Regions from separate parts of the Kitasatospora sp. NPDC048194 genome, predicted to be linked through region 1. Evidence: riboswitches for the same ligand, from Rfam matches in the RefSeq annotation. Region 1 holds a riboswitch; each other region holds the start of a gene.

Evidence for each region. A riboswitch is a leader RNA that binds a small molecule or an ion and turns the genes downstream of it on or off. The one in region 1 is predicted to bind cobalamin.
Region 2: linked by a shared signal. The riboswitch ahead of ACGF07_RS15740 (HoxN/HupN/NixA family nickel/cobalt transporter) and the one ahead of ACGF07_RS01435 (ribonucleoside-diphosphate reductase subunit alpha) in region 1 are both predicted to bind cobalamin.
Region 3: linked by a shared signal. The riboswitch ahead of metE (5-methyltetrahydropteroyltriglutamate--homocysteine S-methyltransferase) and the one ahead of ACGF07_RS01435 (ribonucleoside-diphosphate reductase subunit alpha) in region 1 are both predicted to bind cobalamin.
Region 4: linked by a shared signal. The riboswitch ahead of ACGF07_RS29630 (cobalamin biosynthesis protein) and the one ahead of ACGF07_RS01435 (ribonucleoside-diphosphate reductase subunit alpha) in region 1 are both predicted to bind cobalamin.

What each region holds. Positions count from the first base shown of each region.
Region 1 is NZ_JBIDAK010000001.1:278,606-285,792, forward strand. Features, by position in the region: gene ACGF07_RS01435 (ribonucleoside-diphosphate reductase subunit alpha) at 1-1,512, opposite strand, end outside; cobalamin riboswitch at 1,704-1,837, opposite strand; gene ACGF07_RS01440 (hypothetical protein) at 2,284-3,378, shown strand; gene ACGF07_RS01445 (glycoside hydrolase family 26 protein) at 3,515-4,969, shown strand; gene ACGF07_RS01450 (hypothetical protein) at 5,125-5,961, shown strand; gene ACGF07_RS01455 (glycosyltransferase family 2 protein) at 6,030-7,187, shown strand, end outside.
Region 2 is NZ_JBIDAK010000011.1:22,294-29,480, forward strand. Features, by position in the region: gene rpmG (50S ribosomal protein L33) at 1-149, shown strand, start outside; gene ACGF07_RS15725 (type B 50S ribosomal protein L31) at 194-442, shown strand; gene ACGF07_RS15730 (helix-turn-helix domain-containing protein) at 504-1,076, opposite strand; gene ACGF07_RS15735 (DMT family transporter) at 1,229-2,080, shown strand; gene ACGF07_RS15740 (HoxN/HupN/NixA family nickel/cobalt transporter) at 2,144-3,256, opposite strand; cobalamin riboswitch at 3,288-3,481, opposite strand; gene ACGF07_RS15745 (metalloregulator ArsR/SmtB family transcription factor) at 3,563-3,946, shown strand; gene ACGF07_RS15750 (DNA-formamidopyrimidine glycosylase family protein) at 4,070-4,879, opposite strand; gene ACGF07_RS15755 (AAA family ATPase) at 4,964-5,866, opposite strand; gene aroQ (type II 3-dehydroquinate dehydratase) at 6,009-6,437, opposite strand; gene aroB (3-dehydroquinate synthase) at 6,446-7,187, opposite strand, start outside.
Region 3 is NZ_JBIDAK010000004.1:184,324-191,510, forward strand. Features, by position in the region: gene ACGF07_RS07790 (ABC transporter ATP-binding protein) at 1-721, shown strand, start outside; gene ACGF07_RS07795 (ECF transporter S component) at 718-1,566, shown strand; gene ACGF07_RS07800 (hypothetical protein) at 1,584-1,901, shown strand; gene ACGF07_RS07805 (ABC transporter substrate-binding protein) at 1,954-2,250, opposite strand; gene ACGF07_RS07810 (hypothetical protein) at 2,247-2,876, opposite strand; cobalamin riboswitch at 3,036-3,275, shown strand; gene metE (5-methyltetrahydropteroyltriglutamate--homocysteine S-methyltransferase) at 3,435-5,750, shown strand; gene ACGF07_RS07820 (hypothetical protein) at 5,871-6,083, shown strand; gene metF (methylenetetrahydrofolate reductase [NAD(P)H]) at 6,126-7,043, opposite strand.
Region 4 is NZ_JBIDAK010000034.1:14,367-21,553, reverse strand. Features, by position in the region: gene ACGF07_RS29645 (hypothetical protein) at 1-1,249, opposite strand, end outside; gene ACGF07_RS29640 (alpha/beta hydrolase family protein) at 1,841-2,974, opposite strand; gene ACGF07_RS29635 (transcriptional regulator) at 3,096-3,788, opposite strand; cobalamin riboswitch at 4,029-4,160, shown strand; gene ACGF07_RS29630 (cobalamin biosynthesis protein) at 4,259-5,221, shown strand; gene ACGF07_RS29625 (cobyric acid synthase) at 5,218-6,756, shown strand; gene ACGF07_RS29620 (putative cobaltochelatase) at 6,753-7,187, shown strand, end outside.

The DNA.
Region 1 (7,187 bases):
CGTGCCCGCCTCGGTCGTCGGGTAGAAGTTGATGTCCACCACGCGGTCGAGGAAGGTGACGGCGGTGCGGACGGTGGCGTCCAGGCGCTCCCAGTCCATCGCGCCCAGCAGGTCGTCGGCGGTGGCGCCGGCGGCGACGTGGGCGCCGAGGTTGACCGAGCCGAGGTTGCAGACGGCGGTCTCGGAGTCGTCCGTGACCTCCAGGATCTCGGTGCACAGGTTGGAGGAGTGCACCGTGCGGCCCGGCAGCGCGGTCTGGTTGGCGGCCCGGTTGGAGGCGTCCTTGAAGGTCATCCAGCCGTTGCCGGTCTGGGCGAGGGTGCGCATCATGCGGGCGTAGAGGGTCTGCGCCGGGATGGTGCGCACGGCCTTGCCGGCCTGCTCGGCCTTGCGGTACGCCTCGTCGAAGTCGGCGCCCCACAGGTCGACCAGCTCGGGGATGTCGGCCGGGGAGAACAGCGACCAGTCCTCGTTGGCGTTGACCCGGCGCATGAACTCGTCCGGGATCCAGTGCGCCAGGTTGAGGTTGTGGGTGCGGCGCGCCTCCTCACCGGTGTTGTCGCGCAGCTCCAGGAACTCCTCGATGTCGGCGTGCCAGGTCTCCAGGTAGACGCAGGCCGCGCCCTTGCGGCGGCCGCCCTGGTTGACCGCGGCGACCGAGGAGTCGAGGGTGCGCAGGAACGGGACGATGCCGTTGGACTTGCCGTTGGTGCCGCGGATCAGGCTGCCGCGCGAGCGGATGCGCGAGTAGGACAGGCCGATGCCGCCGGCGTGCTTGGACAGCCGGGCGATCTGCGCGTAGCGGTTGTAGATCGAGTCCAGGTTGTCCAGCGGGGAGTCGAGCAGGTAGCAGCTCGACATCTGCGGGTGCCGGGTGCCGGAGTTGAAGAGCGTCGGAGAGGACGTCAGGTACTCCAGGCGGCTCATCAGGCCGTACAGCTCGGCCACCTCGCGCACCGACTGCTCGGAGTCGCCGACCGCCAGGCCGCAGGCGACGCGGAGCAGGAAGTGCTGCGGGGTCTCGATGACCTTGCGGGTGATCGGGTGGCGCAGCAGGTAGCGGGACTGCACGGTGCGCAGGCCGAAGTACTCGAAGCGGTCGTCGCCGTGGGCGTCGATCAGCGCGTCCAGGGCGGCGGCGTGCTTGGCGACGAAGGCCGCGGTGGTGTCGCCGATCAGGCCCTCGGCGTGGCCGACGGCGATCGAGGCGGAGAAGGAGACCGCGCCCTGGCTGTTCGCCTCGTCCACGATCTCCAGGGCGAGCAGGCGGGCGGCCAGCTTCGAGTACTGGGGGTCCTCGGCGATCATCGACGCGGCGGCGTCCACGGCCAGCCCGCGCAGCTCGGCGAAGTCCGAGCCGGCGTGGCGGCCGCGCAGCGCGGCGGCGGCGACATGGCCGGGGTCGACCTCGGTGAGGTCGGCGCTGCGGTCGGTGAGCAGCCGCAGCAGCGCGCCGCCGGGGTCGGAGACCGTCGGGTCGGTGAAGGCGGTACCGGAGCCCTGGGCGGGCAGGGTGGCTGAGGCAGCGGTGGTCAAGGCGCTCTCTCCTGGCGGCGATCGGCGGCGGTGATCGGGTGGCACCGGGCCGATCTGGGCAGGGGAGCACGGCGCGAACGCGGAGCGCGTCGCGCGACGGTGTCTCCCCGGCCCGCCCGCGAGGCCCGGAGGGGTACTGCTCGTGCTGGCGCGGCCTCTGCGGGAGGGCCGTGGCGCACGCCGCCGGCAGGTACTCGGACTCGCGGGCACGGCTGCTGGAGCCGCCCGCACACCGCTGCGGGGCAGTCCCGGATTCCCACCGGGTTCCCCTGCATCGACAGCAGGAGTGAGCATACATGTAGTGGTGTCTCAGTGATGCGGCACCAGATGTTGTGCGGCGCGGTGTGTCGGGGCGATGACCGGCGGTACCGGGCGAGTGGCCGTTCGTGGCCGTCCGGGGCCCGGATCCGGGCGTTCGGCCGGGCCTGATCCGCCCCGGCGCCCGGCCCTGATCCGCCCCCGGTGCCCGGTCTCCACCTGCCCCGGCGCCCGGCCCTCGCCCGCCCCGGCGCCCGAGCCGATCGCACCGTGTCCGGGCCCGGCCGACCCGGCGTCAGGGCCGGCTCCGCCCGGCGCCCGTCCGGGTTTCGATACGGATCGGTCACCGGGGGGACCAGCGGTCAGGGGGATGCCCTACGATCTGGGCGCATGAGCGACGGAACTGGCGTACCTGGGCAGGGGCCGCAGGGAACGCCCCCCGCCGGGTCGGGGGGCGCACCGAATCATCAGCCGCCGGGGACGGGCCCGGTGGCGCCGCCGAGCGGCGGTTTCGGTCCGCCGCCGGCCTCCTACGGGCCGGTGGTGCCGTCCGCGCAGCCGCTCTCGCAGCCCGTTCCGCCGGTGCCGCAGCCGGTCGCGCAGCCGCAGCCCCAGGCCGTGCCGCAGCCGCAGCCGGTCGCGCAGCCGCAGCCCGTGCCGCAGGCCCAGCCCGTCCCGCAGCCGATGCCGCCGCAGCCCCAGCCGGTGCAGCCGATGGCCGCCGCCCCCCAGTGGCAGCAGCAGCCGGTGCCGCCGCAGCGCGTCGAGCCGGACTGGGAGGCGCTGGCGGACCGCAACGAGGCCGCCGCCAAGCGCAAGCGCCGGATGAAGGTCATCGGCATCGTGGCCGCGGTCGTCGTGGTGGGCGGCCTGGTGGCGGGCGGCGCGGTGCTGCTGGGCAAGAAGGACGGCCCCAAGGAGGCCGGCGGCGGCCCGACCCCGGCGCCCACCTCCGGCCGCCCGACCCCCGGTCTGTCGAGCGCCACCCCGGGCGGACAGGCTGACGACCCGTCGAAGCCGATCTGGGAGGCCGCCACCGATCCGGCGCCGCAGGACGCGGGGGCGCTGTTCTCCGCGACGCAGGTGACGATCAACGGCGCGACCTGGATCCGGACCGTGGTCTCGCTGGACCAGCCCTGCTGGGACGGCAACTCCACCACCGGCGGGCTGGGCAAGGTCCTCGGCGACCAGGGGTGCCAGAAGGTGCTCCGGGCGACGTACGTCTCCGGCGACAGCGCGGTGACCGTCGGCGCCGCGGTCTTCGACCACAAGATCCAGGCCGAGACCGCGATGAAGAACTTCACCGGCCAGCTCAAGGGCCTTCCCGCGCCCGGAGCCCCGGCGTTCTGCGCCAACGCCGGCTGCCCCGGCACCCACAGCAGCCTGGGCCGGTACGCCTACTTCACCGTCGAGGGCTCGGCGAAGGGCGGCAACGCCCCCGACGCCACCGCGAGCGCGGCGGCCTCCGGGTTCGCCGAGCACGTGAAGGGCCAGCTGCTGCAGCGGGCCAAGGCGGCGGGCTCCGCGACGCCCGGATCCCAGGGCACGCCGCAGGGCACGCCGGCGGCCACCCCGACCGGCTGACGCGCCGACACCCCCGGTGCGGCAGGAGCGTTCGCCGGGACCGGGGGAGTGTGGCAGGCTCTCACGGAGTCATTCGTACGCGTGTTCCGGTTGCGTCCGTGGGGGTCGGTACCGGCGAGCAACCGGAGGAGCGGTCGTGGCCCTGCCCAATGCCCTGCGCGGCAAGTCCGCCGTCCTGGCCGCGGCCGGGATCGTGGTCGTCGCGGGCACCTTCGCGCTGCTGGGCCGTGACGACCGGGTCGACGGGACCCAGCCGGTGCGGGTGCCGGTGTCGGTCGGTGCCCCCGGGCGCACCCTGCCGCCCGACGTGGGCCGGGACCTCCTCGCCCGGGACCCGCAGGCCTCACCGAACGCCCGCGCCGTCGAGCAGTTCCTGACCGACCTGGAGCGCCAGGCCCGTACCGGGCAGAGCGGCGGGACGGTGATCGGCCAGCACGTCGAGGCGCACAACGAGCGCAACAACCCCGAGTACGGCGACTACCGCGGCACCAAGCAGGTCGGCTACTACTACAAGAAGGCCGCCGACATCACCGGGAAGCTGCCGGGCTTCCTGGAGACCGACCTCGGCCCCGGCTACGGCCAGAACGCCTGGGGCGCGGGCAACCCGCGCTCCTACTCCGCCGGCCGCTGGCCCACCTGCCGGACCGGCTGGCAGTACACCGATGACGCCGTCGACCTGATGGCCGCCGTCTGGTCCGGCCACCCGCGCCCCGACGACGGCACCTACGACAGCTCCGGCGTCCAGCAGAACTGCGACGGCAGCAGCACCGAACTGCCCGACAACGGCGGCGCGCCCGCCGGGATCGTCGGCATGTCCTTCCACGAGCCCTACCCCGGCTCGGACGTCAAGTCCTTCGACCGGGTGCTCTGCGCGAACTCCCCGGCGGCGAAGGACCCGGGCTGGTTCGGCCGGGTCGTGGACGCCGCGCACGACACCGCCGAGTACCGGGCGCTGATCACCGACCTGTCGTACCTGGCCGACCACCTGGAGTACCTGGCCGCCCACGACGTGCCCGTGCTGCTGCGCCCCTACCACGAGATGAACGTGCAGGACTGCTCCCGCAGGTTCTGGTGGGCGGGCCAGAAGCCGGCCGACTACCAGGCCCTGTGGAGGATCACCTACAAGTACCTGGTGGAGACCAGGGGGCTGCACAACCTGCTGTTCGTCTGGACGCCGGTGTCCTGGGACGGCGCCCCGGGCGTGGACCCCTGGGACTACTACCCCGGCGCCCAGTACGTCGACGTGGTCGGGGTCGACGACTACAGCGGCAGCCCGGCGCACCCGATCGGCACCGGCGAGGTGTGGACCAAGCGCTACTACGACGGACTCGCCGCCTACGACAAGCCGCGGATGCTGGCCGAGTCCTTCGCCGTCCCCGTCAACGCCCGCCAGCCGGACACCCTGCGGCGCACGCCCTGGACGATCTGGACGGTCTGGGGGCAGTCGCTCACCGCCGCCAACCTGGCCCCGGACCAGCCGCGCAACGCGGCTGCGGACGTCAACGCGACCTACCACAGCCCGCTGGCGATCACCGGCGGCTCGGGTTCGTTCGGGGGGACCGTCGACTGGGGCGGGCTGCACGTCCGCTGAGATCCACCGGATCCCGCCGGGGGCGCCCGGGGACGCTCCGGGATCCGCCGAACGGGCGGAATTCCGGGTCCCTTGCGGCGTGTGGCATCCTGTGGCGGCGAAACCGAGGGCTGCGTGCACGGCCGGGTGAGGGTCCGAAGGGGCGGGGGTAGGGGATGGCACAGACACGTCCGATACGCGGGGCCGGTGGTCTCGCGGTCGGTTGGGGTGCGGTGCTGCTCGGTTGGGCGGCGTACAACTGCTTCGGCCAGGTCGGCTTCGCCGCCTACCTCAAGGGCATCTTCTACTACGGCGGCAGCTCGGTGGCCGCCGAGACCGGGAGCCTCAACTACGGTCTGCTGTACCTGGTTGCGGGGATCCTGCTGCTGCGCGGGCGCAGTTGGGCACTCGGGGTGGCGGCAGGCGTGGCGCTCGTCGAGGGCTACAACCGGGTGCGCAGCCTGACCGGCGCGCTGCTGGACCGGCCGCAGCGGGAGTGGTTCACCGGCACCACCGAGGGCTGGCTGAAGCTCGCGACCTTCGCGATCGGCGTGGTCGTCACCACGGTGCTGATCCTGCTGCTGGCCCGCTCCGCGCGGGGGGAGCGGCCGGAGGCCGCGCCGGCCGGGGAGCCGCACTGGTCGATCATGCAGACCGTGCCGTCGGCGCCGACGCCCGTGCCGTACGGCCAGCCGCAGCCCGGATGGCCGCAGCAGCAGCCGGCCCAGCCCGTCTGGCACCGGCAGGTGGCAGCCCAGCAGCCCCACGCCCAGCCCCAGCAGCAGCCCGCCGGCTGGCCCCCGGCGCAGCCGCAGCCCCCTCAGCCGGTGCCGTACGCCCAGCAGCCCACGCATACGGCGCCGTCGTACCAGCCGACCGTCGCCCAGCAGCAGTGGCCCGCCGTGCCGTCCGGTCCCGCCCCGGGCGGGGCGGCCCCCGGACCGGTGGCGCCCGGCCCGGGCGTGCCGCCGCCGGCCGACACGCCGCCCGCGGACCGCCCGCCCCAGGCCTGACCGCTCACCGACGACCCGCGCCCCACCTCGGGGCCGGACCGACACCAGACGAGGAACGACTTCCGACCATGACGACGACAGCCCCTGCGCGGACGGTGCTCACCACGTCCCGGGAGGCCGCCCGGCTCGCCGAGCGACAGATGTCGTGGAAGCCCCGGGTGCTGCCGTTCTACGTCGCCTTCCTGATCATCTTCGCCTTCTCCCTCTGGGCGTACGTCCCGAACCCGACCCCGCTCGGCTGGGCGATCACCATCCTGTGGGGCATGCCGGTGTTCGGCGTGCTGATCGGCTTCCAGGGCGTGCTGATGGTCCGCCGGCGGCTGCGCCAGGTGGACAAGATGACCCCGCCGGCGCCGGTCGAGGACGACTTCCTGATCGTGCTGGTGCCGACCATCGGCCGCCACGACACCTATCCGGCGCTGGAGCGCTCGGTGCTCTCGTACGTCGAGCACCTGCCGCCGTACTTCCCGTGGATGCGGGTGGACATCCTCACCGAGGAGGGCTGCGCCGCCGCGGAGAAGATCGACGAGCTGGCCGAACGCCACCCGCTGATCCGGGTGGTGACCGTGCCGAAGGCGTACGAGACGGCCAACGGCACCAAGTTCAAGGCCCGCGCCAACCACTACTCGCACGAGCTGCGGATCGAGGAGGGCGAGGCCGAGGACGACGTCTGGGTGCTGCACATGGACGACGACACCGGCGTCGGCCCGGACACCGCCGCCGCGGTCGCCCAGTTCGTCAACCGGCAGCGCCGCGCCGGTGACGACGCCAAGCACATGGCCCAGGGCATCCTGACCTACCCGCGGGAGAACGCCGTCTCCACCTTCACCTGGCTCGCCGACGCGATCCGCCCGGCCGACGACATCGCCCGCTTCCGCGCGATGACCGGCACCGGTACCCCCATCGCCGGCGTGCACGGCGAGCTGCTGATCGTGCGCTCCTCGGTGGAGGCCACCATCGGCTGGGACTTCGGGCCGAAGACCATCGTCGAGGACGCCCAGATGGCGTTGAACTTCTGCCAGCGCTACCCGGGCCGCAGCGACTGGTTCAACGGCCGCTGCTACGGCGCCTCCCCGGCCGGCGTCAAGGACTTCCTCAAGCAGCGCGAGCGCTGGGCCTGGGGTCTGGTCGCGCTCTGCTTCAACAAGACGATCCCGTTGCGGTACCGGCTGTTCATCGGGATGGGCATGGTCAGCTGGGTGCTCGGCCCGCTGCAGCACGTCGGC
Region 2 (7,187 bases), on a different contig from region 1:
TGCGCCCCGTGATCAGGCTCCGCTCCACCGCTGGCACCGGCTACACCTACGTGACCCGCAAGAGCCGGCGGAACGACCCGGACCGGATGGTCCTGCGCAAGTACGACCCCGCCGCCGGGCGGCACGTCGACTTCCGCGAGGAGCGCTGAGCACACCCCCCTCGAACCCCCTCCCACCAGACAGGAGCTTCCCAATGAAGTCCGGAATCCACCCGAGCTACCGTCCGGTCGTCTTCCGCGACAAGGTCGGCGGGCTCGCCTTCCTCACCCGCTCCACGGCCACCGGCGCGAGCACGGTGGAGTGGGAGGACGGCACCACCTACCCGGTGGTCGACGTGGAGATCTCCTCGGCGAGCCACCCCTTCTACACCGGCCAGTCCCGGGTGCTCGACACCGCGGGCCGGGTCGAGCAGTTCCGCCGCCGCTACGGCGACCGGCACTGACCGGGCGACCGCGACGGCCCCTCCCCCGATCCGGGGAGGGGCCGTCGCGGCACGGCCGCCCTCAGCGCGGCGGCGGGACGGACACCACCATGGTCAGCCGCAGCAGCCGCCCGCCCGCGTTGCGGTAGACGTGGGCGTAGGAGGCGTCGAAGGAGACCGTGCTGCCGGCCGGCACCGGGTGCTCCGTCCCGTCGTGCACCAGGGTCAGCTCCCCCTCGTCGACCCGGATGATCTCCACCGTCCCGGCCGGGTGCGGCTCCGCGGCGTACTCCTCGCCCGGCTCCATCCGCCACTCCCACAGCTCGAGCGGCCCGGGCGCCTCGATGCCGTGCAGCAGGGTGCCGGTCCCGCCGCTCGCGCCGGTCCAGAGCGGGACGGCCTGGTCACCGGGGACGATCCGCACGTCCGGGCCCTCCTCGTAGTCGAGCAGGGTGGCGATCGAGACGCCCAGGGCGTCGCCGAGCCGCACCACGGTGGCCACGCTGGGGTTGGTGCGCCCCTGCTCGATCTGGACGACCATGCCGCGGCTCACCCCCGAGCGGGCGGCGAGGGCGTCCAGCGTGTGGCCGCGTCCGGTGCGCAGCCGCTTGAGGTTGCGGGCGAGGGCCTGGGCGACGAGGTCGGGGTCCGGCACGCTTGACAGTCCTCCGGTGTCCACATCCCGAAAAGTTCAGGATATTGCTCTGCGAAGCTCAGTTCAGTGAACTACGCTGCCGATCCGGCAACGAGTCCATCCGACTGTACTTCGGAGTGCATTGTGCTGTCCTCCTCTCCCGGGCGCCTCCGGTGACCGTCCTGCTCGCCCTGTCCGCCAGCCTGCTCTGCGGCCTGGGCGACTTCGGCGGCGGCGTCCTCACCCGGCGGCTCCCCGCACTGGCCGTCGTGGTCGCCTCCCAGACCGCGGCGACGGTCGCCCTGCTCCTCGCGCTGCCGGCCACTGGCGGCTGGGCCGACCTCTCCCCCGCGCTCTGGTACGCGGTGGCCGCCGGCGCGATCGGCCCGTTCGCGATGCTCGCCTTCTACCGGGCGCTCGCGCTCGGCCCGATGGGGGTGGTCTCCCCGCTGGCCACCGTCGGCGTCGCCGTGCCGGTCGGCGTCGGACTGGCGCTCGGCGAACGGCCGGGGCCGGTCCAGCTGGCCGGGATCGTGGTCGCACTGGCCGGCGTGGTGCTGGCCGGCGGCCCCGAGCGCGGCGGACCGTCCGCCGCCCGCACCGCCCTGGTGCTGACCCTGGCCGCCGCGTTCGGCTTCGGCGCCAACATGGCCCTGCTCTCCCAGGCCTCGGCCGGCGGCGGGCTGCTGCTCGCACTGTGCGCCCAACGCCTCGTCAACATCGCCGTCGGCGGCGCCGCGCTGGTGGTGAGCCTGCGCGGCACCGACACCTCCGCGCTGCTGCCGGAGCTGCGCTCCCGGCTGCCCCTGCTCACCGGGGTCGGGCTGGCCGACGTCGCCGCGAACGCGGCGTACGCGGCGGCCTCGCACGGCGGTTCGGCAGCGGTGGCCGCGGTGCTCGCCTCGCTGTACCCGGTGGTCACCGCGCTGCTGGCGCGCGGGGTGCTGAAGGAGCGGCTGCGCCCGGTGCAGGTGGTGGGCGCCGGCCTCGCCGTGGCGGGCACCCTCCTGCTCGCGTCCCCCTGAGCCGGGCCGCGGCCCACGACCGCGGCCCAGGACCTCGGCCCGCGACGGCTCCGCGGCGACGGCTCAGGGACGTTCGGGCGTCCAGCGCTTCTCGACGCCCGCCAGCTTCCAGTAGGCGATCGCCGCGGCCCACACCACCACGAACAGCCCGGCGATCGCGTACCCGACGTTGTCCAGCGAGATGTCCGCGATGAAGCCGGTGACCGGGTCGGTCAGGTCGAGCTTCTCGTGCAGCACCCCGACCAGCTCGATGGTGCCGATGATGAACGCCACGGCGATCGACAGTCCGGTGATGGTCAGGTTGTAGTACACCTTGCGCACCGGGTTGGAGAACGCCCACTGGTACGCGAAGTTCATGAACGTCCCGTCCAGGGTGTCGAACAGGCTCATCCCGGCCGCGAACAGCAGCGGCAGGCAGACGATCGCGTACCAGGGCAGCCCGGCCGCCGCGCCCGAGCCGGCCATCACCATCAGGGTCACCTCGGTGGCGGTGTCGAAGCCCAGCCCCAGCACCATGCCCACCGGGAACATCTGCCCCGGCCGGGTGATGGAGCGGGTCGCGCGGTTCAGCACCCGGGCCATGAAGCCGCGCGAGTTGAGGTGCTCCTCCAGTTCCGCCTCGTCGTACCGGCCGGCCCGCATCGAGCGGAACACCTTGAGGATGCCGACCAGCGCCGCCAGGTTGAGCGCGCCGATCAGGTAGAGAAAGGCGCCGGAGGCCGTCGTGCCGACCAGCCCGAGCCACTTGTGGGTGGCCGACTCGTCGTCCATCAGCGTGTTCGCCAGCTGGGCGCCGCCGGCCACCAGGGCGGCCATGATGACCACCATCGAGGAGTGGCCGAGCGCGAACCAGAACCCGACCGAGACCGGCCGCTTGCCGTCCGCCATCAGCTTGCGGGTGGTGTTGTCGATCACCGCGATGTGGTCGGCGTCGAAGGCGTGCCGCATGCCGAGGGTGTACGCGGTGATGCCCAGGCCCACCCCGAAGACCTGGGTGCCGACCGCGTACTCGTGGGGCGCGACCAGGAAGACCAGCGTCCCGAAGGCCACCACGTGCATGGCCAGGATCACCGCCATCAACCCGGCCGTGCGGACGGTGTCCTCGCGCTTCCATCTGAACGTGGGCAGGACGGAGGGGGCCGCCTCGGTCGGGACGGCGGTTTCGGGCAGGGTCATCGTCGGATCACGCTCCAGCACCTCGTGGAATGACTTCGTGAGATGCCGTGGCCGGTCTCCTGGCTTACGGGGCTTCCGCACCCGCCTTCCCAGGCGCACGAGGCGCCCAGTGGCACATGGGTACGGACGACTGTCCCCCGATCACAGTGGCGAGGGCCGCTCCGGACTGGGACCCCTGAGGGTCCGTCACCGGTCTTCCCGAGCACCACGGCGGGCTACACCGTAGGGCTCGTGCTTCACCCTCGCAAGGTTGCGCACCTGTGCAGGTGTGCAGGATCACAGGTCACCGCCTGCGAGAATGTGGGCATGCATCTCGTACCGGCCGACCGCGCGGGCCACCGCACCATCGACGGGCACCGGGTCTGCGAGGCCATCGCCGCGATCGGCGACACCGCGCACGTCCGGTCCTGGGCCGAGCGGTTCTCCCTGCTCGCCGACCCGGGACGGCTCGCCCTGCTGCTCGCCCTGCACCGGGCCGGCCCGCTCGCCGTCAGCGACCTCGCGGTCGCCACCGGCATGCGCGACCCCGCCGTCTCCCAGGCCCTGCGGCTGCTCCGCACGGCCGGCGTGGTCACCGGGGACAAGGACGGACGTGTGGTGCGCTACCGGCTCGTCGACGAAGGCATGCGCCCCCTCCTCGACGAGTGCGCCGCCGCCGAGCACCACGAGCCGACCGCCGCCGCGGGCTGACCGGCCGGATCGGCCTGCCCCGCGCGGCGCCTGACACGGTGTTCGCCGGCGCACGCGGATCCCTTTGCCGGACTCCCCCGGCCGGTCGACCCGGCCCACGGACTGGGCGCCCGGACCGGCCGCTCAGGCCACCTGGCAGGTCGGGCACCAGAAGAGGTTGCGGGCGGCGTGCTCCTCGGTCCGCACCTCCGTGCCGCACACCAGGCAGGGCATCGCGGCGCGGCGGTAGACGTAGACCTCGCCGCCGTGGTCGTCCACCCGCGGCGGTCGGCCCATGGCCTCGGGGGTGTGTTCGGGCCGGACGGTGTCGATGCGCCCGGCGGCGACGCCCTCGCGCATCAGGGCGACCAGGTCGGCCCAGATCGCGTCCCACTCGCCGCGGGTGAGGTCGCGGCCCGCCCGGTGCGGGTTGACGCGGTGGCGGAACAGCACCTCGGCGCGGTAGACGTTGCCCACCCCGGCCAGCACCTTCTGGTCCATCAGCAGCGCGGCGACGGTCGTACGGCTGCCCGATATCCGGCGCCAGGCGGCCTCCGGGTCGGCGTCGGCGCGCAGCGGGTCCGGACCGAGCCGGGCGGCCACGGCGGCCTTCTCGGCGCCGGTGACCAGCTTGCAGGTGTTGGGGCCGCGCAGGTCGGCGTAGCCGTCGTCGTTGGCCAGCCGCAGCCGGACCAGGCCGACCGGATCGGGCGCCGGGCCGGTGCCGAAGGTGAAGCCGCCGTAGAGGCCGAGGTGGACGTGCACCCAGGCACCCTCCTCGAAGCCGAGGAAGAGGTGCTTGCCGGTGGCCTCCGCGCCGGTGAGCAGCTGCCCGTCGAGCACCTTGGCCTCGTCGGCGAACCGGCCCTGCGGGCTGGAGACCCGCACGGGACGGCCACCGAAGGCCGTACGGCTCTGGACGGCGAGGCGGTGGATGATGTGGCCCTCCGGCACGGGCGTCAGCTCCCCCTGGTGTAGGACGTCAGGACGGGGTCCATCATCGCAGCCGCCACCGACAGGCCGGGCGGGCGCCGCTGGTCAGCGGACCGGCATGCCCATCAGCCGGGCCAGGATGACCCGGTCCAGCTCGGCGGCCGTACCGGCGACGTCCAGGTAGGAGTTGTCGATGATCGGCAGCCCGGAGTTGTACCAGCCGGCCATCCGCCCGTGGATGCGCGCCACCTCCTCGTCACCGAGCCGCCGGTTGCCGCTGCGGCGGGCGTTGCGGCGCAGCACCGAATCCAGGCTGGGCAGCAGGACGACCGGGATCATGCCGGGGCCGATGTGCCGCTTCCAGCCGCCGAGGCCGATCGCCGGGCGGTCCGGGAAGACGGCGTCGTCGATGATGCAGGAGATCCCGTTGGCCAGGTAGTTGCGGCAGGCGAAGCCGCAGGTGCGGCGGGCCAGCCGGTACTGGGCCTCGGAGGCGTTGTTCCAGCCGGACTGCGGGTTGGCGAAGCCGGACTGCACCCACTCGCGGACGTCGTCCAGGCTGATGTGCGCGGTCGGGGTGGCGCGGTGCTCGGCCCAGTACCGGGCGACGGTGGTCTTGCCCGCCCCGGCGGGGCCGATCAGCAGGACGGCGATCGGCCCGGCGGGCGCGTGCCGCTGCGGGGAGTGGGTCGGGAGCTGGACGGGCGTGCCGGCGGGCAGCACGAAGTGCCCGGTGCCACCGGCCGGAACCGGCGCGCTCGGCGCGGGCGCGGGGCCAGGGCCGGGAGCGGCGGCCGGGACGGGCGCAGGCGCGACCGGAGCCGGTGCAGGAGCCGGTGCAGCGGGCGCGACCGGAGCCGGTGCAGGAGCCGGTGCAGCGGGCGTGACCGGAGCCGGGGCAGGAGCCGGCCCGGGTCCGGCCGACGGCCGGACCGTCGGAGGCGGCGGAGTAGGCGGCGGGACGGGCGCCCCCGACGGGGACACCCCCGTACCGCCCCCCGGTGGCACCGGCGGAGCGGCGGGACGCGGCGGGACCTGCCCACCTCCGGCGTACTGCGTCACGGCACCTCCCGACACCCTTTCAGCGGGGACACTACACGGCGGCCCGGCGGCGGGCACAGTCCGCCACCGGGCCGCCGGCCCGTCCTGCTCACCGCGCGGCGAGCTGCTCCGCCAAGGCGCGCAGCGCCAGCTCGTACGAGCCGATCCCGAACCCGGCGATGGTGCCGGAGGCGACCGCGGCGATCACGGAGTTGTGCCGGAAGGACTCCCGGGCGTACGGGTTGGAGATGTGCACCTCGATCAGCGGCGCGGTGCGCTGCGCGGCGGCGTCCCGCATCGCGTACGAGTAGTGGGTGAACGCGCCCGGGTTGATCACCACGGGCACCTTCCCGTCGGCCGCCTCGTGCAGCCACTCCACCATCTGCTGCTCGGAGTTGGTCTCGTGCACCTCGACCTCGAAGCCGAACTCCTCGCCCAGCGCGGTGCAGCGCTCGACCAGCCCGGCGTAGGAGGTGGCGCCGTAGACGTCCGGCTCCCGGCTGCCCAGCCGGCCCAGGTTGGGCCCGTTGAGCACCATCACCCTGGTCACGCCGAGACCTCCGCGTACGCGGCGACCAGCAGGGACGGGTCCGGGCCCTCCAGCACGGAGGTCTTGCCGAGGCCGTCCAGGACGATGAAGCGGATCAGGTCGCCGCGCGACTTCTTGTCGATCTTCATCGCGTCCAGCAGCTTCGGCCAGGCGTCCGCCCGGTAGCTCAGCGGCAGGCCGACCGAGGCCAGGACGGTGCGGTGCCGGTCGGCCGTCTCGTCGTCCAACCGCCCGGCCAGGCGGCCGAGTTCGGCGGCGAAGACCATGCCGATGGAGATCGCCGCGCCGTGCCGCCACTTGTAGCGCTCGTTGCGCTCGATGGCGTGGCCGAGGGTGTGGCCGTAGTTGAGGATCTCCCGCCGGCCGGACTCCTTGAGGTCCCCGGAGACGACGTCGGCCTTGACCTGGATCGCCCGGCGGATCAGCTCGACGGTGTGCGGGCCGGCCGGGGTCCTGGCGCCCTCCGGGTCGGCCTCGATCAGGTCGAGGATGACCGGGTCGGCGATGAAGCCGCACTTGATGACCTCGGCGAGGCCGGAGACGTAGTCGTGCCTGGGCACGGTCTCCAGGGTGCCGAGGTCGGCCAGCACGCCCACCGGCGGGTGGAAGGCGCCGACCATGTTCTTGCCCTCGGCGATGTTGATGCCGGTCTTGCCGCCGACGGCCGCGTCGACCATGCCCAGCAGCGTGGTGGGCATCGAGATCCAGCGCACCCCGCGCAGCCAGGTCGCCGCGACG
Region 3 (7,187 bases), on a different contig from region 1:
GTCACTGCGCGCCGGAGAGGTGACCGCGCTGATGGGCCGCAACGGCTCCGGGAAGTCCTCGCTGCTGTGGGCCCTGCAGGGCTCCGGCCCGCGCCAGGGCGGCAGCGTCAAGGTCACCGGCGCCGGGGAAGGGAAGGCCGAGGACCCCAAGCGCCTCCCGGCCGCCCGGGCCCGGCAACTGGTCGGACTCGTCCCGCAGACCCCCACCGACCTGCTCTACCTGGAGACGGTCGCACAGGAACTCGCCCAGAGCGATGTCGAAGCCGACCGGGTCGGCGGCCCGACCGCACGGCAGATCCTGGACCGCCTCGCCCCCGGGATCCCGGACGACACCCACCCCCGGGACCTCTCCGAAGGGCAGAAGCTGGCGCTCGTCCTGGCCATCCAACTCGCCGCCGCACCAAGGGTCGTACTGCTGGACGAGCCCACCCGCGGGCTCGACTACCAGGCCAAGGAAGCGCTCATCGGCATCGTCGACGCCCTCGCCACCGAAGGCCGGACCGTGGTGGTCTCCACCCACGACGTCGAGTTCGTCGCCTCCGCCGCCGACCGCGTCGTGGTGATGGCCGAGGGGGAGGTCGTCGCCGACGGCCCCACCGCCGGGGTCATCGTCGCCTCGCCCACCTTCGCCCCGCAGACCGCCAAGATCCTGGCGCCCCTGGCCTACCTGACCACCCGGCAGGTCGCCCAGGCCATCGCGCCCGCGGGGGCCGCGCGGTGACCGCCGTCCGGATCCCGGCCCGGGCCCGCGTCGTCGTCGCCCTGGCCGCCTTCATCGGCCTCGTCGCCTTCACCTGGCCGTTCGTCGTCGCCCCCGGCAAGTTCGGCTCCAACTACGCCCCGCCGCTGATCTTCGGCGCCCTGCTCGTCCTGGTGCTCACCGTCGTCATCGCCGAGATCTCCGCCGGAGGCATCGACGCCAAGGCCCTCGCCATGCTCGGCGTCCTCTCCGCCGTCAACGCCGGACTGCGCCCGCTCGGCGCCGGAACCGCGGGTGTGGAGACCGTCTTCTTCATCCTCGTCCTGGCCGGCCGGATCTTCGGCCCCGGCTTCGGCTTCACCCTCGGCTGCACCTCACTCTTCGCCTCCGCCCTGCTCACCGGCGGCGTCGGCCCCTGGATGCCCTACCAGATGTTCGGCTGCGCCTTCGTCGGTCTGCTCGCCGGACTGCTGCCCAAGGCCCGCCGCCGCTGGGAAGTGCCGATGCTGGCCGTCTACGGGGCCTTCTCCGGCTACCTGTTCGGCTTCCTGCTCAACCTCTCCTTCTGGCCGTTCTCCACCGACCCGAACAGCTCGATCGCCTACCTGCCCGGCCTGCCCTTCACCGAACAGTGGCACCGCTACCTGCTCTTCGACCTGGCCACCTCGCTGGGCTGGGACACCGGCCGCGCCGTGACCACCTTCACCGCCGTGCTCGTCGTCGGGCCGGCCGTGCTCACCGTCTTCCGTCGCGCCGCCCGCCGCGCCAACTTCGAACCTACCGTGCGCTTCGAGACCCCGGACCCGCCCGGAACGCCGACGGACCCGGGAACCGCCGTACGACACACCGAAACGGCGTCCACCTGAACCGAAAGGCCATCCACGTGCCCAAACGCGAGAAGCCCACGACGACCACGGTGAACGGCGTCGACGTCGTCCTCCTCACCCCCGGCCAGCACGCCGGACTGGAGTCGGCCCGCCGTCAGCTGGGCGGGGCACAGGCACACGTCGCGAGAATGCGCCTCGACCTGCGACGCAGCCAGCACCTGCTCGGCGAGGCCGAGCGGGTGCTGGCCCACCTGCCCGCCGACCAGGCCGAGGCGGCGGGCGGCCACCTGGCCGACGGGCGCGGGATCGCCGACCTCCTCGCGGACATCCGCGCGACCTTGCCGCGCACCCCGGACTTCGAGAAGCAGCCCTGACAGCTGCCACGCGGACGCGGGCGTCGCTGCCGGTGACCGGCCGACACGGCGGCTACCCCGGTCCGGCCAGGGGGCGGGCCTCCTCGAACGTCACCGGCTCACCCGCGCGCACACCGTGGAGAACGTGGGCCAGGACCTCGGCGCCGCGCACGACCCTGGGGCCGGGACGATTGAAGTAGGACGGGCCGTCGAGGACCCATACCCGGTCGTTGCGGACGGCGGGGACCTCGTCCCAGCCCGGCAGGCCGGTGATCAATGGGAGTTCCCGCTCGGTGCGCGCCGGTGGGAAGCCGCAGGGCAGGAGCAGCAGGACGTCGGGCCGGGCGGCGAGCACCTCGTCCCAGGTCATCGGCTCGGTGTGCTGGCCCGCCTTCGCGAGAAGCGGCTGCCGCCCGCCAGGTCGATCTGCTCGGGCACCCAGTGGCCGGCCGGCCAGAGAGGGTCGAGCCATTCCACCGCGACCACCCGTGGACGGGGCAGACCCTGCACGGCCGCCGACACCCGGGCCAGCCGCGATCGCAGCTCCGCGGCGGCCCGTGACGCGGTGACGGCGACTCCCAGCTCCCGTCCTACGTGTTCCAGACATGCGATGACCTCGGGCAGCGTCCGGGGCTCCAGGCTCAACACGCGCGGACCGCCGTCCAGAACCCGTACCGCCTCGGTCGCACCGCTGTAGGACACGGCACACACCTCGCACAGGTCCTGGGTGAGGACGATGTCGGGGGCGAGGGTGGCCATCAGCTCCACGTCGAGGGTGTAGAGCGACGACCCCTGGTGGGCCGCACCGCCGACAGCCTCAGAAATCTCCCGGCTGGTGAGCCGGTCGGCGTCGAACTCACGCGCCGTCACCACGGGGACTCCGGCAACAGCCGCCGGCGGCCAATCACACTCATGGGTCCGGCCGACCAGGAACTCACTGAGACCGAGCGCGGCAACAATGTCCGTGGCGGCGGGAAGCAGGGAGACGATCCGCATCCTTCGAGCCTAGTCTCGGCGTCCGGAAAGTGAACCGTACGACCGGGGTCCGTCGGCGATCGGACGGGCTTGGGCTCGCAAGGGCACGACGGCTTCAAACGACGTCTCAGTATCCGGGCGGTAGAGCGGTTCTTCAGTCAGAACCCAAGGTTCTTCCTCTAGGCTGGTCGTGCAGCTGGTTCGCCCCGTCCTCCAGGCGGGGCGTCGTAAGAGGGAACCCGGTGACGCCTTTCAACTGGCCAGTCCGGGACTGCCCCGCAGCGGTGAGTGGGAACGACCGCCGTCATACGCACTGGACCCGGGACGGGTCTGGGAAGCGACGGCCAGTAGGTGTCCGCCCTGGAACCAGGACGGGCGCGCCCGCGAGTCCGAAGACCTGCCACTGCCCGTGCGCGACCGTTCGCGCGCGGCAATCCGGTGACCTCGAGGGCGGGTCGGCGACCATACCAGGCGGATCCGGCCCGCAATGCACGGTGGCCACCGCCCGGTTTCGTCATCCCTTCGCGCCTTCGTCCGTCTCCGGGTTCTTGAGGAGACAGACTCGCGAAGGAGAGTCCCTTGACTACGAAGTCCGCAGCCGCGGCAACCCTCGCCACCGCGTACGGCTACCCCCGCCAGGGGCGGGGCCGGGAGCTGAAGAAGGCGATCGAGGGCTACTGGAAGGACACGGTCACCGCCGAGGCACTGCTGGCCACGGCCGCCGACCTGCGCCGCGGGAACTGGCAGCAGCTCGCCGACTCCGGTATCGACGAGGTCCCCACCGGTGACTTCTCGCTCTACGACCACGTGCTGGACACCACAGTGGCAGTCGGCGCTATCCCGGCCCGCCACCGCAAGGCGGTCGAGGCCGACCCGCTGGACGGCTATTTCGCCATGGCGCGCGGCACCCAGGACGTCGCGCCACTGGAGATGACCAAGTGGTTCGATACCAACTACCACTACCTCGTGCCCGAGTTGGGCCCCGACACGGCCTTCGCCGCGAACCCGGCCAAGGCCGTCGGCGAGCTGACCGAGGCGCTCGCCCTCGGCCACGACGCCCGGCCGGTCCTGGTCGGGCCGATCACCTACCTGCTGCTCGCCAAGCCCGCCCCCGGCGTCGCCGAGGACTTCCAGCCGCTGACCCTGCTGGACCGGCTGCTGCCCGTCTACGCGCAGCTGCTGGCCGAACTGAAGGCCGCCGGCGCCGGCTGGGTCCAGCTGGACGAGCCCGCCCTCGTCCAGGACCGCTCCCCGGCCGAGTTGAACGCCGCCGCCCGCGCCTACCGGGACCTCGGCGCCCTCGCCGACCGGCCGAAGCTGCTGGTCGCGAGCTACTTCGAACGCCTCGGCGAGGCCCTGCCCGTCCTCGCCAAGGCCCCCGTCGAGGGCCTGGCGCTGGACTTCACCGGACCGGCCGCCGGCAACCTCGACGACCTGGCCGCCGTGGGCGGGCTGCCCGGCAAGCGGCTGGTGGCCGGGGTGATCGACGGGCGCAACATCTGGATCAACGACCTGGAGAAGTCGCTGGCCACCCTGGCGACCCTGCTCGGCCTGGCCGACCGGGTCGACGTCGCGCCGTCCTGCTCGCTGCTGCACGTGCCGATCGACGCCACGCTCGAACGCGACATCGACCCGCAGATCGCCCGCTGGCTCGCGTTCGCCAAGCAGAAGGCCGCCGAGGCGGCGCTGCTCGCCCGCGGCCTGCGCGAGGGCACCGGCGCGATCACCGCCGAACTCGCCGCCAACCGCGCCGACCTGGGCTCCCGCGCCACCTCGCCGATCACCCGCGACCCGGCCGTGCGCGCCCGGGTCGCCGCCGTCACCGGGGCGGACACCCGCCGCTCCCAGCCCTATTCGGTGCGGGCCGAGGCACAGCGCGCCCGCCTCGCCCTGCCGCTGCTGCCGACCACCACCATCGGCTCCTTCCCGCAGACCATCGAGCTGCGTGTCGCCCGGGCCGACCTGACGGCGGGCCGGATCGACGCGGCCGCGTACCGGGAGCGGATGGAGGCCGAGGTCCGCGAGGTCATCGCCTACCAGGAGAAGGCCGGCCTCGACGTCCTCGTCCACGGCGAGCCCGAGCGCAACGACATGGTCCAGTACTTCGCCGAGCAGCTCACCGGCTACCTCGCCACCCGGCACGGCTGGGTGCAGTCCTACGGCACCCGGTACGTGCGCCCGCCGGTCCTCGCCGGGGACATCTCCCGCCCGCACCCGATGACCGTCGATTGGTTCGGCTACGCGCAGGGTTTGACGGACCGCCCGGTCAAGGGCATGCTCACCGGCCCGGTCACCATGCTCGCCTGGTCCTTCGTCCGCGACGACCAGCCGCTCGCCGACACCGCCCGCCAGGTCGCTCTCGCCCTGCGCGACGAGGTCACCGACCTGGAGGCCGCCGGCGCGGCCGTCGTCCAGGTCGACGAGCCGGCGCTTCGCGAGACCCTCCCGCTGCGGGCCGCCGCCCGCCCGGCCTACCTGGCCTGGGCCACCGAGGCCTTCCGCCTCGCCACCTCGGGCGTCCGCGCGGACACCCAGATCCACACCCACATGTGCTACGCCGAGTTCGGCGCGATCATGACGGCGATCGACGAACTCGACGCGGACGTCATCTCCCTGGAGGCCACCCGCTCCCACATGGAGGTCGCCGGAGAACTCGCCGCGGCCGGCTACCCGCGCGAGGTCGGCCCCGGCGTCTGGGACATCCACTCCCCGCGCGTCCCGAGCACCGAGGAGGCCGTCTCGCTGCTGCGGGCCGGCCTCGCGGCGATCCCGGCCGAGCGGCTCTGGGTCAACCCCGACTGCGGCCTGAAGACCCGCGGCTGGCCGGAGACCCGCGCCTCCCTGGACAGCCTGGTCGCCGCCGCCCGCCACCTGCGCGAGGAACTCGCCGGCTGACCGCCGACGTGAGCCCAGGGGCGGGCACGGCAGGAGTGCCGTGCCCGCCCTGGCGGCCTGCCATTGCCTCACGGATGGTCCTGGGAGGCGAGTTGTCGCCGCGAGGAATGGGGGTCGCACATGAGCAAGAGGCCAGCGCCGCGCCGTGTCCGTATCAACGGAGAGGCTCTGGTCGTCCTCTCGGAACGGGAGTACGAGAGCCTGCTGGCCACCCGGCGGCAGGTCGGCGCGAGCAACGCACGGCTGCGCGCGCTGCAGCATGCGCTGACCGAGGCCCTGGCCAGACTGGCGGCATCGGACAACATGGCACCGACCGGTGACGACACCGTGTGACCACGAGCGGAGCTGAGGGCGGAACCGGCATGCGCAACGGGATCAGCCGGCCGCAGACAGGCCGAGGTTCTGGTAGATCTCCGTCGTCACCGTGGAGAAGTTCATGGTCATGAAATGCAGCCCCGGCGCGCCCTCGGAAAGCAAACGGCTACACATGGCGGTTGCGTGATCGATTCCGGCGGAACGGACCGCCGCCGGGTCTTCCTGCAGGCCAAACATACGCTCCGAGAAGTCCGGCGGAATGGCAGCCGTGCTGAGCGCGGGAATGCGATGAAGTGACCGGATGGTGGTCACCGGCATGATTTCCGGGATCACCGGAATGTCACACCCAGCACCCTGGAGAAGGTCACGGAATCTGAGGTAGCTGTCCACGTCGAAGAACATCTGGGTGATCGCGTAATCCGCGCCCGCCTGCCACTTGGTGAGGAAATGGCGGATCTCCGAGTCCCAGTCCGGTGACCTCGGGTGCATTTCGGGGAAGGCCGCGACGCCGACGCAGAAGTCTCCGGACTCCTTGATCAGCCGCACCAGGTCGGCGGCGTACTCGACGCCGTCCGGGTGGCGGACCCACGGGCCGAGCGGGTCGCCTGGCGGGTCGCCGCGCAGCGCCAGAATGTTGCGAACGCCCTGGTCGGCGTAGTGGCCGAGGATGTTCCTGAGTTCGGCGACGCTGTGGTCGACGGCGGTCAGGTGGGCCGTGGGCGTGAGGGTCGTCTCCTGGGCGATACGGCCGGTGACTTTCACGGTCCGCTCCCGGGTCGACCCGCCTGCCCCGTAGGTCACCGAGACGAAGGTCGGGGACAGTGCCTCGAGGCGGCGGATCGCATTCCACAGTCCGGCCTCCGCTGCGGCGCTGCGTGGCGGCATGAACTCGAACGAATAGGAACGCTTCCCGGTGGCAAGAAGATCGCGCACGGACGCCGCCCGATCGCTACGGGTGGAAGGAGTTCCGAGTGTCATGCCGAGAGAGTATACGGATGGGCGCATCGGTCATCTGTATCGTCCATGGAGTGATACGGAATTGTCCGACAAGGTGTCCATCGGTGTCCGGATACGATACCGGCGAAGTGGACCCTGAGAGGCTCCGGGCGTTGCACAATGGGG
Region 4 (7,187 bases), on a different contig from region 1:
AGACCGCCGTCAGCACCGAGGCCGCCCGGGGGTGGCCGGACTGCCTGGCCCGGGCGAACAGCCGCACCGGGTCACCGGCCGAGGCCCCCTCCACGTGGCCGACCAGCAGCTCCGTCTCGCCGTGGTCCAGCACCGCGGCCGCGGTGTCCACCCACAGCCAGGCGGCGTCCTCGGCGCCCAGCACGTCCGCCGGGGAGACGCCCTCGTCCGAGCGCTCCGCCAGCCACAGCAGCGCGTACGGGCGCAGCACCGGCTCGTCCACCGCGGCCCGGACCGCCTGCTCGGCCGGCCCGCCGGCCACCCGCAGCGCCTCGAAGGCGAGCCCGCGCACCAGCGCGTCGTCGCCCTGGGCGGCCTCCAGCAGCTCGGCCACCGCGCGGTCCGCCGGACGGGCCGCCACCCAGGCGCGGAACTCGGCCCTGGCCGGGCCCGGCGAGTAGTCCGCGCAGGCGTTCAGCAGCTCGAAGGCGCTCTGCTCGATGTGACCGGCCGCGGTCTGGGCGACCGTGCAGATCTCCTCCAGCTTCGCCCGAACCGCCCAGTGGCCCAGCGGGGACAGTTCGGCGGCGTCGTCCTTGCGCAGCACGGCGCCGACCGCCGCCAGGCCGTCCAGCATCCAGTCCAGGACGGCGGCCACGTCGGAGGGCGCGGGCGGGGTGTCGATCTGCGGCTCGCGGCAGGTGCCGCGGACGGCGGAGACGGCCGAGGCGGCGTGCGGCACGGGCGACAGGCCGGGCCCGCCGAGGGCGGCGCCCACCCGGCGCTCGTCCAGGCCTCGGCGCAGCAACTCCAGCAGTTCGCTCTCGGCCACCGGGCCGTCCACCAGGTGGAGGAAGGAGAGCAGTTGGGGGGCCTGGTCCACGGCCTGCCCGGCCAGGACGGCGAACACCCCGCGCAGGGCGGCGGGCGGCACCGGGGCGAGCAGCGTCCAGGCGTCGAACAGCCCGGACCAGCCGCGCACCACGGCCTCGTCGTCGTGCTCCCAGGCGTGCAGGCGCCAGCCGGGGCCGGCTCCGCCGTCGCGGGCCTCCACCAGGCCGACCAGCAGCGCCTGGCCCCAGGCCTTGGCGGCGGCACCGACCGTCATGGCCAGCGCGCGGCCGGCCGCACGGGCGTCCTCCGGGAGGAGTTCGCCGCGCTTGTCGACCTCGTCCAGCTCCCCGGCCCAGCGGGCGATCCGGACGGCGTCGACCAGCATCCGACGGGCCAGCGGCGCGAGCTCGGCCGGCGCGGGGAAGCCGTCCGGCACGGGTACCCGGCCGCGGCCGGGTGCCGGGGCGGGCCCTCGTCGCCGGGGTACACCGGCCCCGCCCGGCCTGCCACCGGAGGGCCGGTGGGCCGTACCGGGGAGACGGGTCACCGTCGCACCGGTACCGATCGTCGGCGGGAGCGGGGCATCACGGTCGCGCGGGTTCCGAGACGTCACGTCGAGCAGTCTTCCCCTTGCACCGGCCTTCTGTCACATCCGGTTGTCCGTACGACCGGGAGACCGGTGGCGGCACCTCCGCAAGACCGGGCAACAGAGGCAAACCGCCTGGCCGGAAACGTGTGGCGGGGTCATGCCAGGGTCGCGCGGGGCGTCGCGGTACTCGTCCGGCCGATCACGGTCCGTGTCGGACGGGCCGGGTGCGGAGCGGCGCGAGGGACGGGAATCCGGCCAGACGGCATGTGCCGGCGGGCGGGTGCCCGGCACGGGAAGTCGGCCGGGCCGACTTCTGGTGCGCGCACAAGGGGCGTGCAGAGCGGGCGCCGCGCACCCGACCGAATCGAACGGGCTTCCGGCCAGGCGGGCTCGCCTCTCGGGTGCTGGGTGAATCCCGGCCCCGACCCCCGGGCTGCCTCAGAGCAGCGGGGTGAGCCAGCGCCGGAGCAGTTCGGTGTAGTGGTCGGGGGCCGAGTTCCACAGCGCCGCGTGCTCCCCGCCCGGGAAGGTCTGGAGGTTGACCAGCTGCGGACGGGCCGCGGCGAGGCGCTGGGCGGCGCCGAAGGGGGCGGTCCGGTCACTCGGACTGTGCAGCACCAGGGTCGGCACGTGCAGGTCCGCGCCCTCGACGAGGCGGGAGAAGTCGGCGAGGTCGACGCCGGTGCGGCCCTCGGCCGCGAGCGCGCCGAGTTCGGCCGCGGCGCCCCTGAAACCGGCCCTGGCGGCCTCCCGGCGGGCCGAGGCGGGCAGGTCCAGGACGGGCGAGTCCAGGATCAGCCCGCTGATCGTGTGGGCCCAGGCCGAACGGGCCGCCGTGTGCAGCGCCATGGTCGCGCCCAGCGACCAGCCGTAGAGGATCACCCGGCCGGCCCCGCGGTCGAGCGCCAGCCGTACCGCCGACTCGACGTCGCGCCACTCCGTCGCGCCGAAGTGGCTGAGGCCGTCCGGGGAGGCGGGGGCGCCCGCGTCCCCGCGGTAGGTGACGGCCAGCACGGGCAGGCCGAGGCGCTCGAGCAGCGGCAGCACGGGCAGGGTCTGCTGGCGGTCGGCCTCCGTGCCGTGGACGAGGATCACCCAGGTGCCGCGCTTGCCCTCGAGGTGCCAGGCCGGGAAGGTGCCCAGCTCGCCGCGGGCGCCGATCTCGGTGAACGGGAGGCCGAGCGCCTCGGCCGGGTCGCCGAGCAGCACCCGGGGGGTGAACCGGACCTCGGTGCCGGGCGTCAGGGTGCCCCGGTCCGCCCGGACCAGCCGCCGGGTGACGCCCCGCTGGTCGCTGTGGAGGATCTCCTCCACCACCGCGTGCCCGCCGTCCGCCCACTCGACCGCCCAGCGCCCGCGCCGCAGGCTCTCCGGGCGGCGGGTGAAGGTGACCCGCCCGGCGGCGACGCTCTGCACCAGGATCGGGCCGCTCTCCTGCAGGGCCGTCCCCGCGCCCGGCCCGGACCCGGGACTGACCATCCGCTCGGAGGCCCGGCGGCCGATCACCAGGACGGCGGCGGCCCCGGCTCCCACGGCGGCGGCCGCCACCACGGCTGCGGTTCCCCAGCGCATATCGTTCCCCGCTCTGTTCGCGGACCGGTCGGTGTTCGTGCACCAGTTCACCGGGGCCCGGCACCCCGCGGCCACCGGACTGGGCCGTCCGGGCTACGAAAGGCCGAAAAACAACGTCCGATCAGACCGGAACGGCCGTCGGCTGGGCCGCGAGGAGTTCCCAGAAGCGGGGGGTGAGGGGCACCGCCGGGGTGCGGGGCCCGCTGGGCATGCCCCAGTGGGCGGGGACGTGGTGCTCCTGGGCCAGCACGAGCAGGACGGCGGCGAGCTCCTGCTCGGCGACGGGGACGAGCCGGGTGAGCGCGCGCAGGTGCGGCTGCCAGCGGCCGGCGACGCACTGGCGCAGCAGGCGGTCGAGCGCCTCGGCGCGGCCGGTGGCCTCGACCAGCTCGGTCAGTCGCAGGCCCAGCACCACGGCGAGGGCGTAGGTCTGCTCCGCGTCCCCCTCCCACCGGCCGGTCAGCTCGGCCTGCTGGTAGGTGGGCAGCAGCATGCCGACGCGCTCGGCGACCGTCTCCGGGGGGAGCTCCCGGGCGATGCGATGGTCCCGCAGCCGGGTCGGGCGGCCGTCCATCAGATCGGCCGCGGAACACCACAGGGCCCGGGCGAGGGCGATGAACTCGGCCTCGCCCGGGCGCAGCTCCCCGCGCTCCCAGGCGAGGACGTGACCGGCCAGGAGCCGTACGCCGTGGGCGGCCATGCCCTCGGCGACCTGTTCGGGGGTCAGGCCGAGGCCGACGCGGTGGATGCGGGCGGCCTCGGGGGAGAAGGGCACCGGAAGGGGGGCGGCGGCGTGGGGCTTTCTGCGGCGCATGGCACCGAACCGTAGGGGCGCCCCTCGGCGCGCCCCCAGCCCCCGAACGCACGAACCGGGACTGACGAGCCCTCGGCCGCGCTGGTCGATCGCACAGGACGGCGCCCCGCCTCCGTGTGGCCGACCACCCCGCCTCCGTGTGGCCGACCGCCCCGCCTCCGTGTGACCAACCCCTCCGTGACCTCGGTTGACGCGTGGAACGGCCGCGTGATGGGATCCTGGGGCCAAACGGAGGCATGGAGAGGAAGCCGGTGCGAGTCCGGCGCGGTCCCGCCACTGTCACCGGGGAGCACGCTCGGAAAGTGCCACGGCGGGCCGTCAGGAGCCGCTGGAAGGCCCGGGAGTGCGTCCGACCCGGAAGCCAGGAGACTCTCGCCCCCGGTACGTCGATCCAGGGCGCGGACCCTGAGTGAGGACACCCACGCGATGCAGGCTGCCCCGCCCCGCCGGCCCCCGAGCTGCCCGCCGCCGTGCGCCCGCTGACCCGCGCCGCCGCCTTCGCGCTGGGCGCCGTCGCGGGCTACGCCGCCGACGCGCGCTTCGCCGACCCGCGCCGCGGCCACCCGGTCGCCCTCTTCGGCAGCGCCGCGACCCGCCTGGAACGGCGCCTGTGGCGCGACGACCGCGCGGCCGGAACGGCGTACACGGCACTGTGCGTGGGCGCGGTCGCGGCCGGCGCGCTCGCCCTGGACCGCACGGTCGGGCGCCGACCGCTGGGCCGGGCGGCGCTGGCCGCGGCGGCCACCTGGACGGTGCTCGGCGGCACCTCGCTGACCCGGGAGGCGCGGACCGTCGGCCGTTCGCTCGCCGCGGGCGACCTGGCGGCCGCCCGGGAGCGGCTGCCGCACCTGTGCGGGCGGGACCCGAGCGCGCTGGACGGGCAGCAGATCGCCCGGGCGGTGGTCGAGTCGGTGGCCGAGAACACCGCCGACGCCGTGGTGAACGCGCTGACCTGGGGCGCCCTCGCGGGCACGCCGGGCCTGCTGGCCTTCCGCGCGGTGAACACCCTGGACGCGATGGTGGGCCACCGCTCGCCCCGCCACGCCCGCTTCGGCTGGGCCTCGGCCCGGCTGGACGACGTCGCGGGCTGGCCGGGCGCCCGGCTGACGGCCCTGCTGACGGTGGCCGCCGCCCCGGAGCCCGCCACGGCCTGGCGGATCTGGCGGCGCGACGGTTCGGCGCACCCGAGCCCGAACGCGGGGCAGGCCGAGTCGGCCTTCGCCGGAGCGGTCGGCGTACGGCTGGGCGGGACGCTGCGGTACGGCGAGCGGTTGGAGCACCGCCCGGTGCTGGGCGCGGAGTTGCGGCCGGTGACGGTGGACGACATCGAGCGGGCCTGCACGCTGTCGCGGCGGGTGGGCGCACTGGCGCTGGGTACGACGGTCGCGGGGCACGTCCTGCTGCGGCTCCTGGGGAAGAGGAGTGGGACATGACGAACGCGCTGCTGGTCGCCGGGACGACCTCGGACGCGGGCAAGAGCGTGGTGACGGCCGGCATCTGCCGCTGGCTGGCCCGCCAGGGCGTGCGGGTCGCGCCGTTCAAGGCGCAGAACATGTCGCTGAACTCCTTCGTCACCGCCGACGGCGCCGAGATCGGCCGCGCCCAGGCGATGCAGGCGCAGGCCGCCCGGGTGGAGCCGGAGGCGGCGATGAACCCGGTGCTGCTCAAGCCCGGAGCGGACGGCCGCAGCCAGGTGGTGCTGCTCGGCAGGCCGGTCGCCGAGGTCGGCGCGCTGGACTACCGGGAGCGCAAGCCCGTCCTGCTGGAACGCGCCCTGGAGTGCCTGGCGGACCTGCGCCGCCGCCACGACGTGGTGGTGTGCGAGGGCGCCGGCTCGCCCGCCGAGATCAACCTGCGCGACCGGGACATCGCCAACATGGGCCTGGCGACCGCCGCCGGACTGCCCGTGGTGGTGGTCGGCGACATCGACCGCGGCGGGGTGTTCGCGGCGATGTACGGGACGCTGGCACTGCTGTCGGCCGAGGACCAGCGGCACGTCGCCGGCTGGTTCGTCAACAAGTTCCGCGGCGACGCCCGGCTGCTCGCGCCCGGCCTGGAGATGCTGCACGGGCTGACCGGCCGTCCGGTGCTGGGCACGCTGCCGATGCTGCCGGGGCTGTGGCTGGACGCCGAGGACTCGCTCGACCTGTCGACGGTGGTCGACCGGGTGGACGGCCGCGGCCCGCTCGGGGCGGACGTGCTGCGGGTCGCCGTGGTGCGCTTCCCCCGGCTGTCGAACTTCACCGACGTGGACGCGCTGGCGCAGGAGCCGGGCGTGCTGGTGCGCTGGGCGACCAGACCGGAGGAGCTGGCCGACGCCGACCTGGTGGTGCTGCCCGGGACCCGGGCCACCGTGGCCGACCTCGCCTGGCTGCGCGACCGCGGCCTGGAGCCCGCCCTGAAGGCGCGGGCGGCGGCCGGACTGCCGATCCTCGGGGTCTGCGGCGGCTACCAGATGCTGGCGCACTCGATCGACGACGAGGTGGAGTCCCGGGCGGGGCTGGTCGACGGGCTCGGCCTGCTGCCGACCCGCGTGCGGTTCGGCGCCGAGAAGGTGCTCGCCCGGCCGGCCGGCGAGGCGTTCGGACAGCGCGTCGAGGGCTACGAGATCCACCACGGGGTCGTCGCCGTCGAGGGTGGCGAGGCGTTCGTCTCCGACGGCCGGGGGCAGGGCCTGGACGGCTGCCGGGTCGGGCCGGTCTGGGGCACCACCTGGCACGGCGTGCTGGAGAACGACGGCTTCCGCCGCGAACTCCTGCGCGAGACGGCCGCCCTGGCGGGCCGGGCGTTCGTCCCGGCGCCGGACACCTGCTTCGCCGAGGCGCGCGAGGCCCGGCTGGACCGGCTGGGCGACCTGATCGAGGAGCACGCGGACACCGACGCGCTGTGGAAGCTGATCGAGGGCGGGATGCCGGCGGCCGGATCGCTGCCGTTCCTGTCGCCCGGGGCACCTGGGAGTGACGCATGACCGACGTCCGCTATCCGTTCACCGCGATCGTCGGCATGGCCGACCTGCGGCTCGGGCTGCTGCTGAACGCGGTCTCCCCGGCCGTGGGCGGGGTGCTGGTGCGCGGCGAGAAGGGCACCGCGAAGTCCACCATGGTGCGCGCGCTGGCCGGGCTGCTGCCCTCCATCGCCACCGTGGACGGCTGCCGCTTCGCCTGCGACCCGGCCGCGCCGGACCCGCAGTGCCCGGACGGCCCGCACTCCGCCGCCACGAGCGGTGAACGGCCCGCCCAGCTGGTCGAGTTGCCGGTCGGCGTGGCCGAGGACCGGATCGTCGGCTCGCTCGACCTGGAGCGCGCGCTCGCCGAGGGCGTCAAGGCGTACGAGCCCGGTCTGCTCGCCAAGGCGCACCGCGGCGTGCTCTACATCGACGAGGTGAACCTGCTCCAGGAC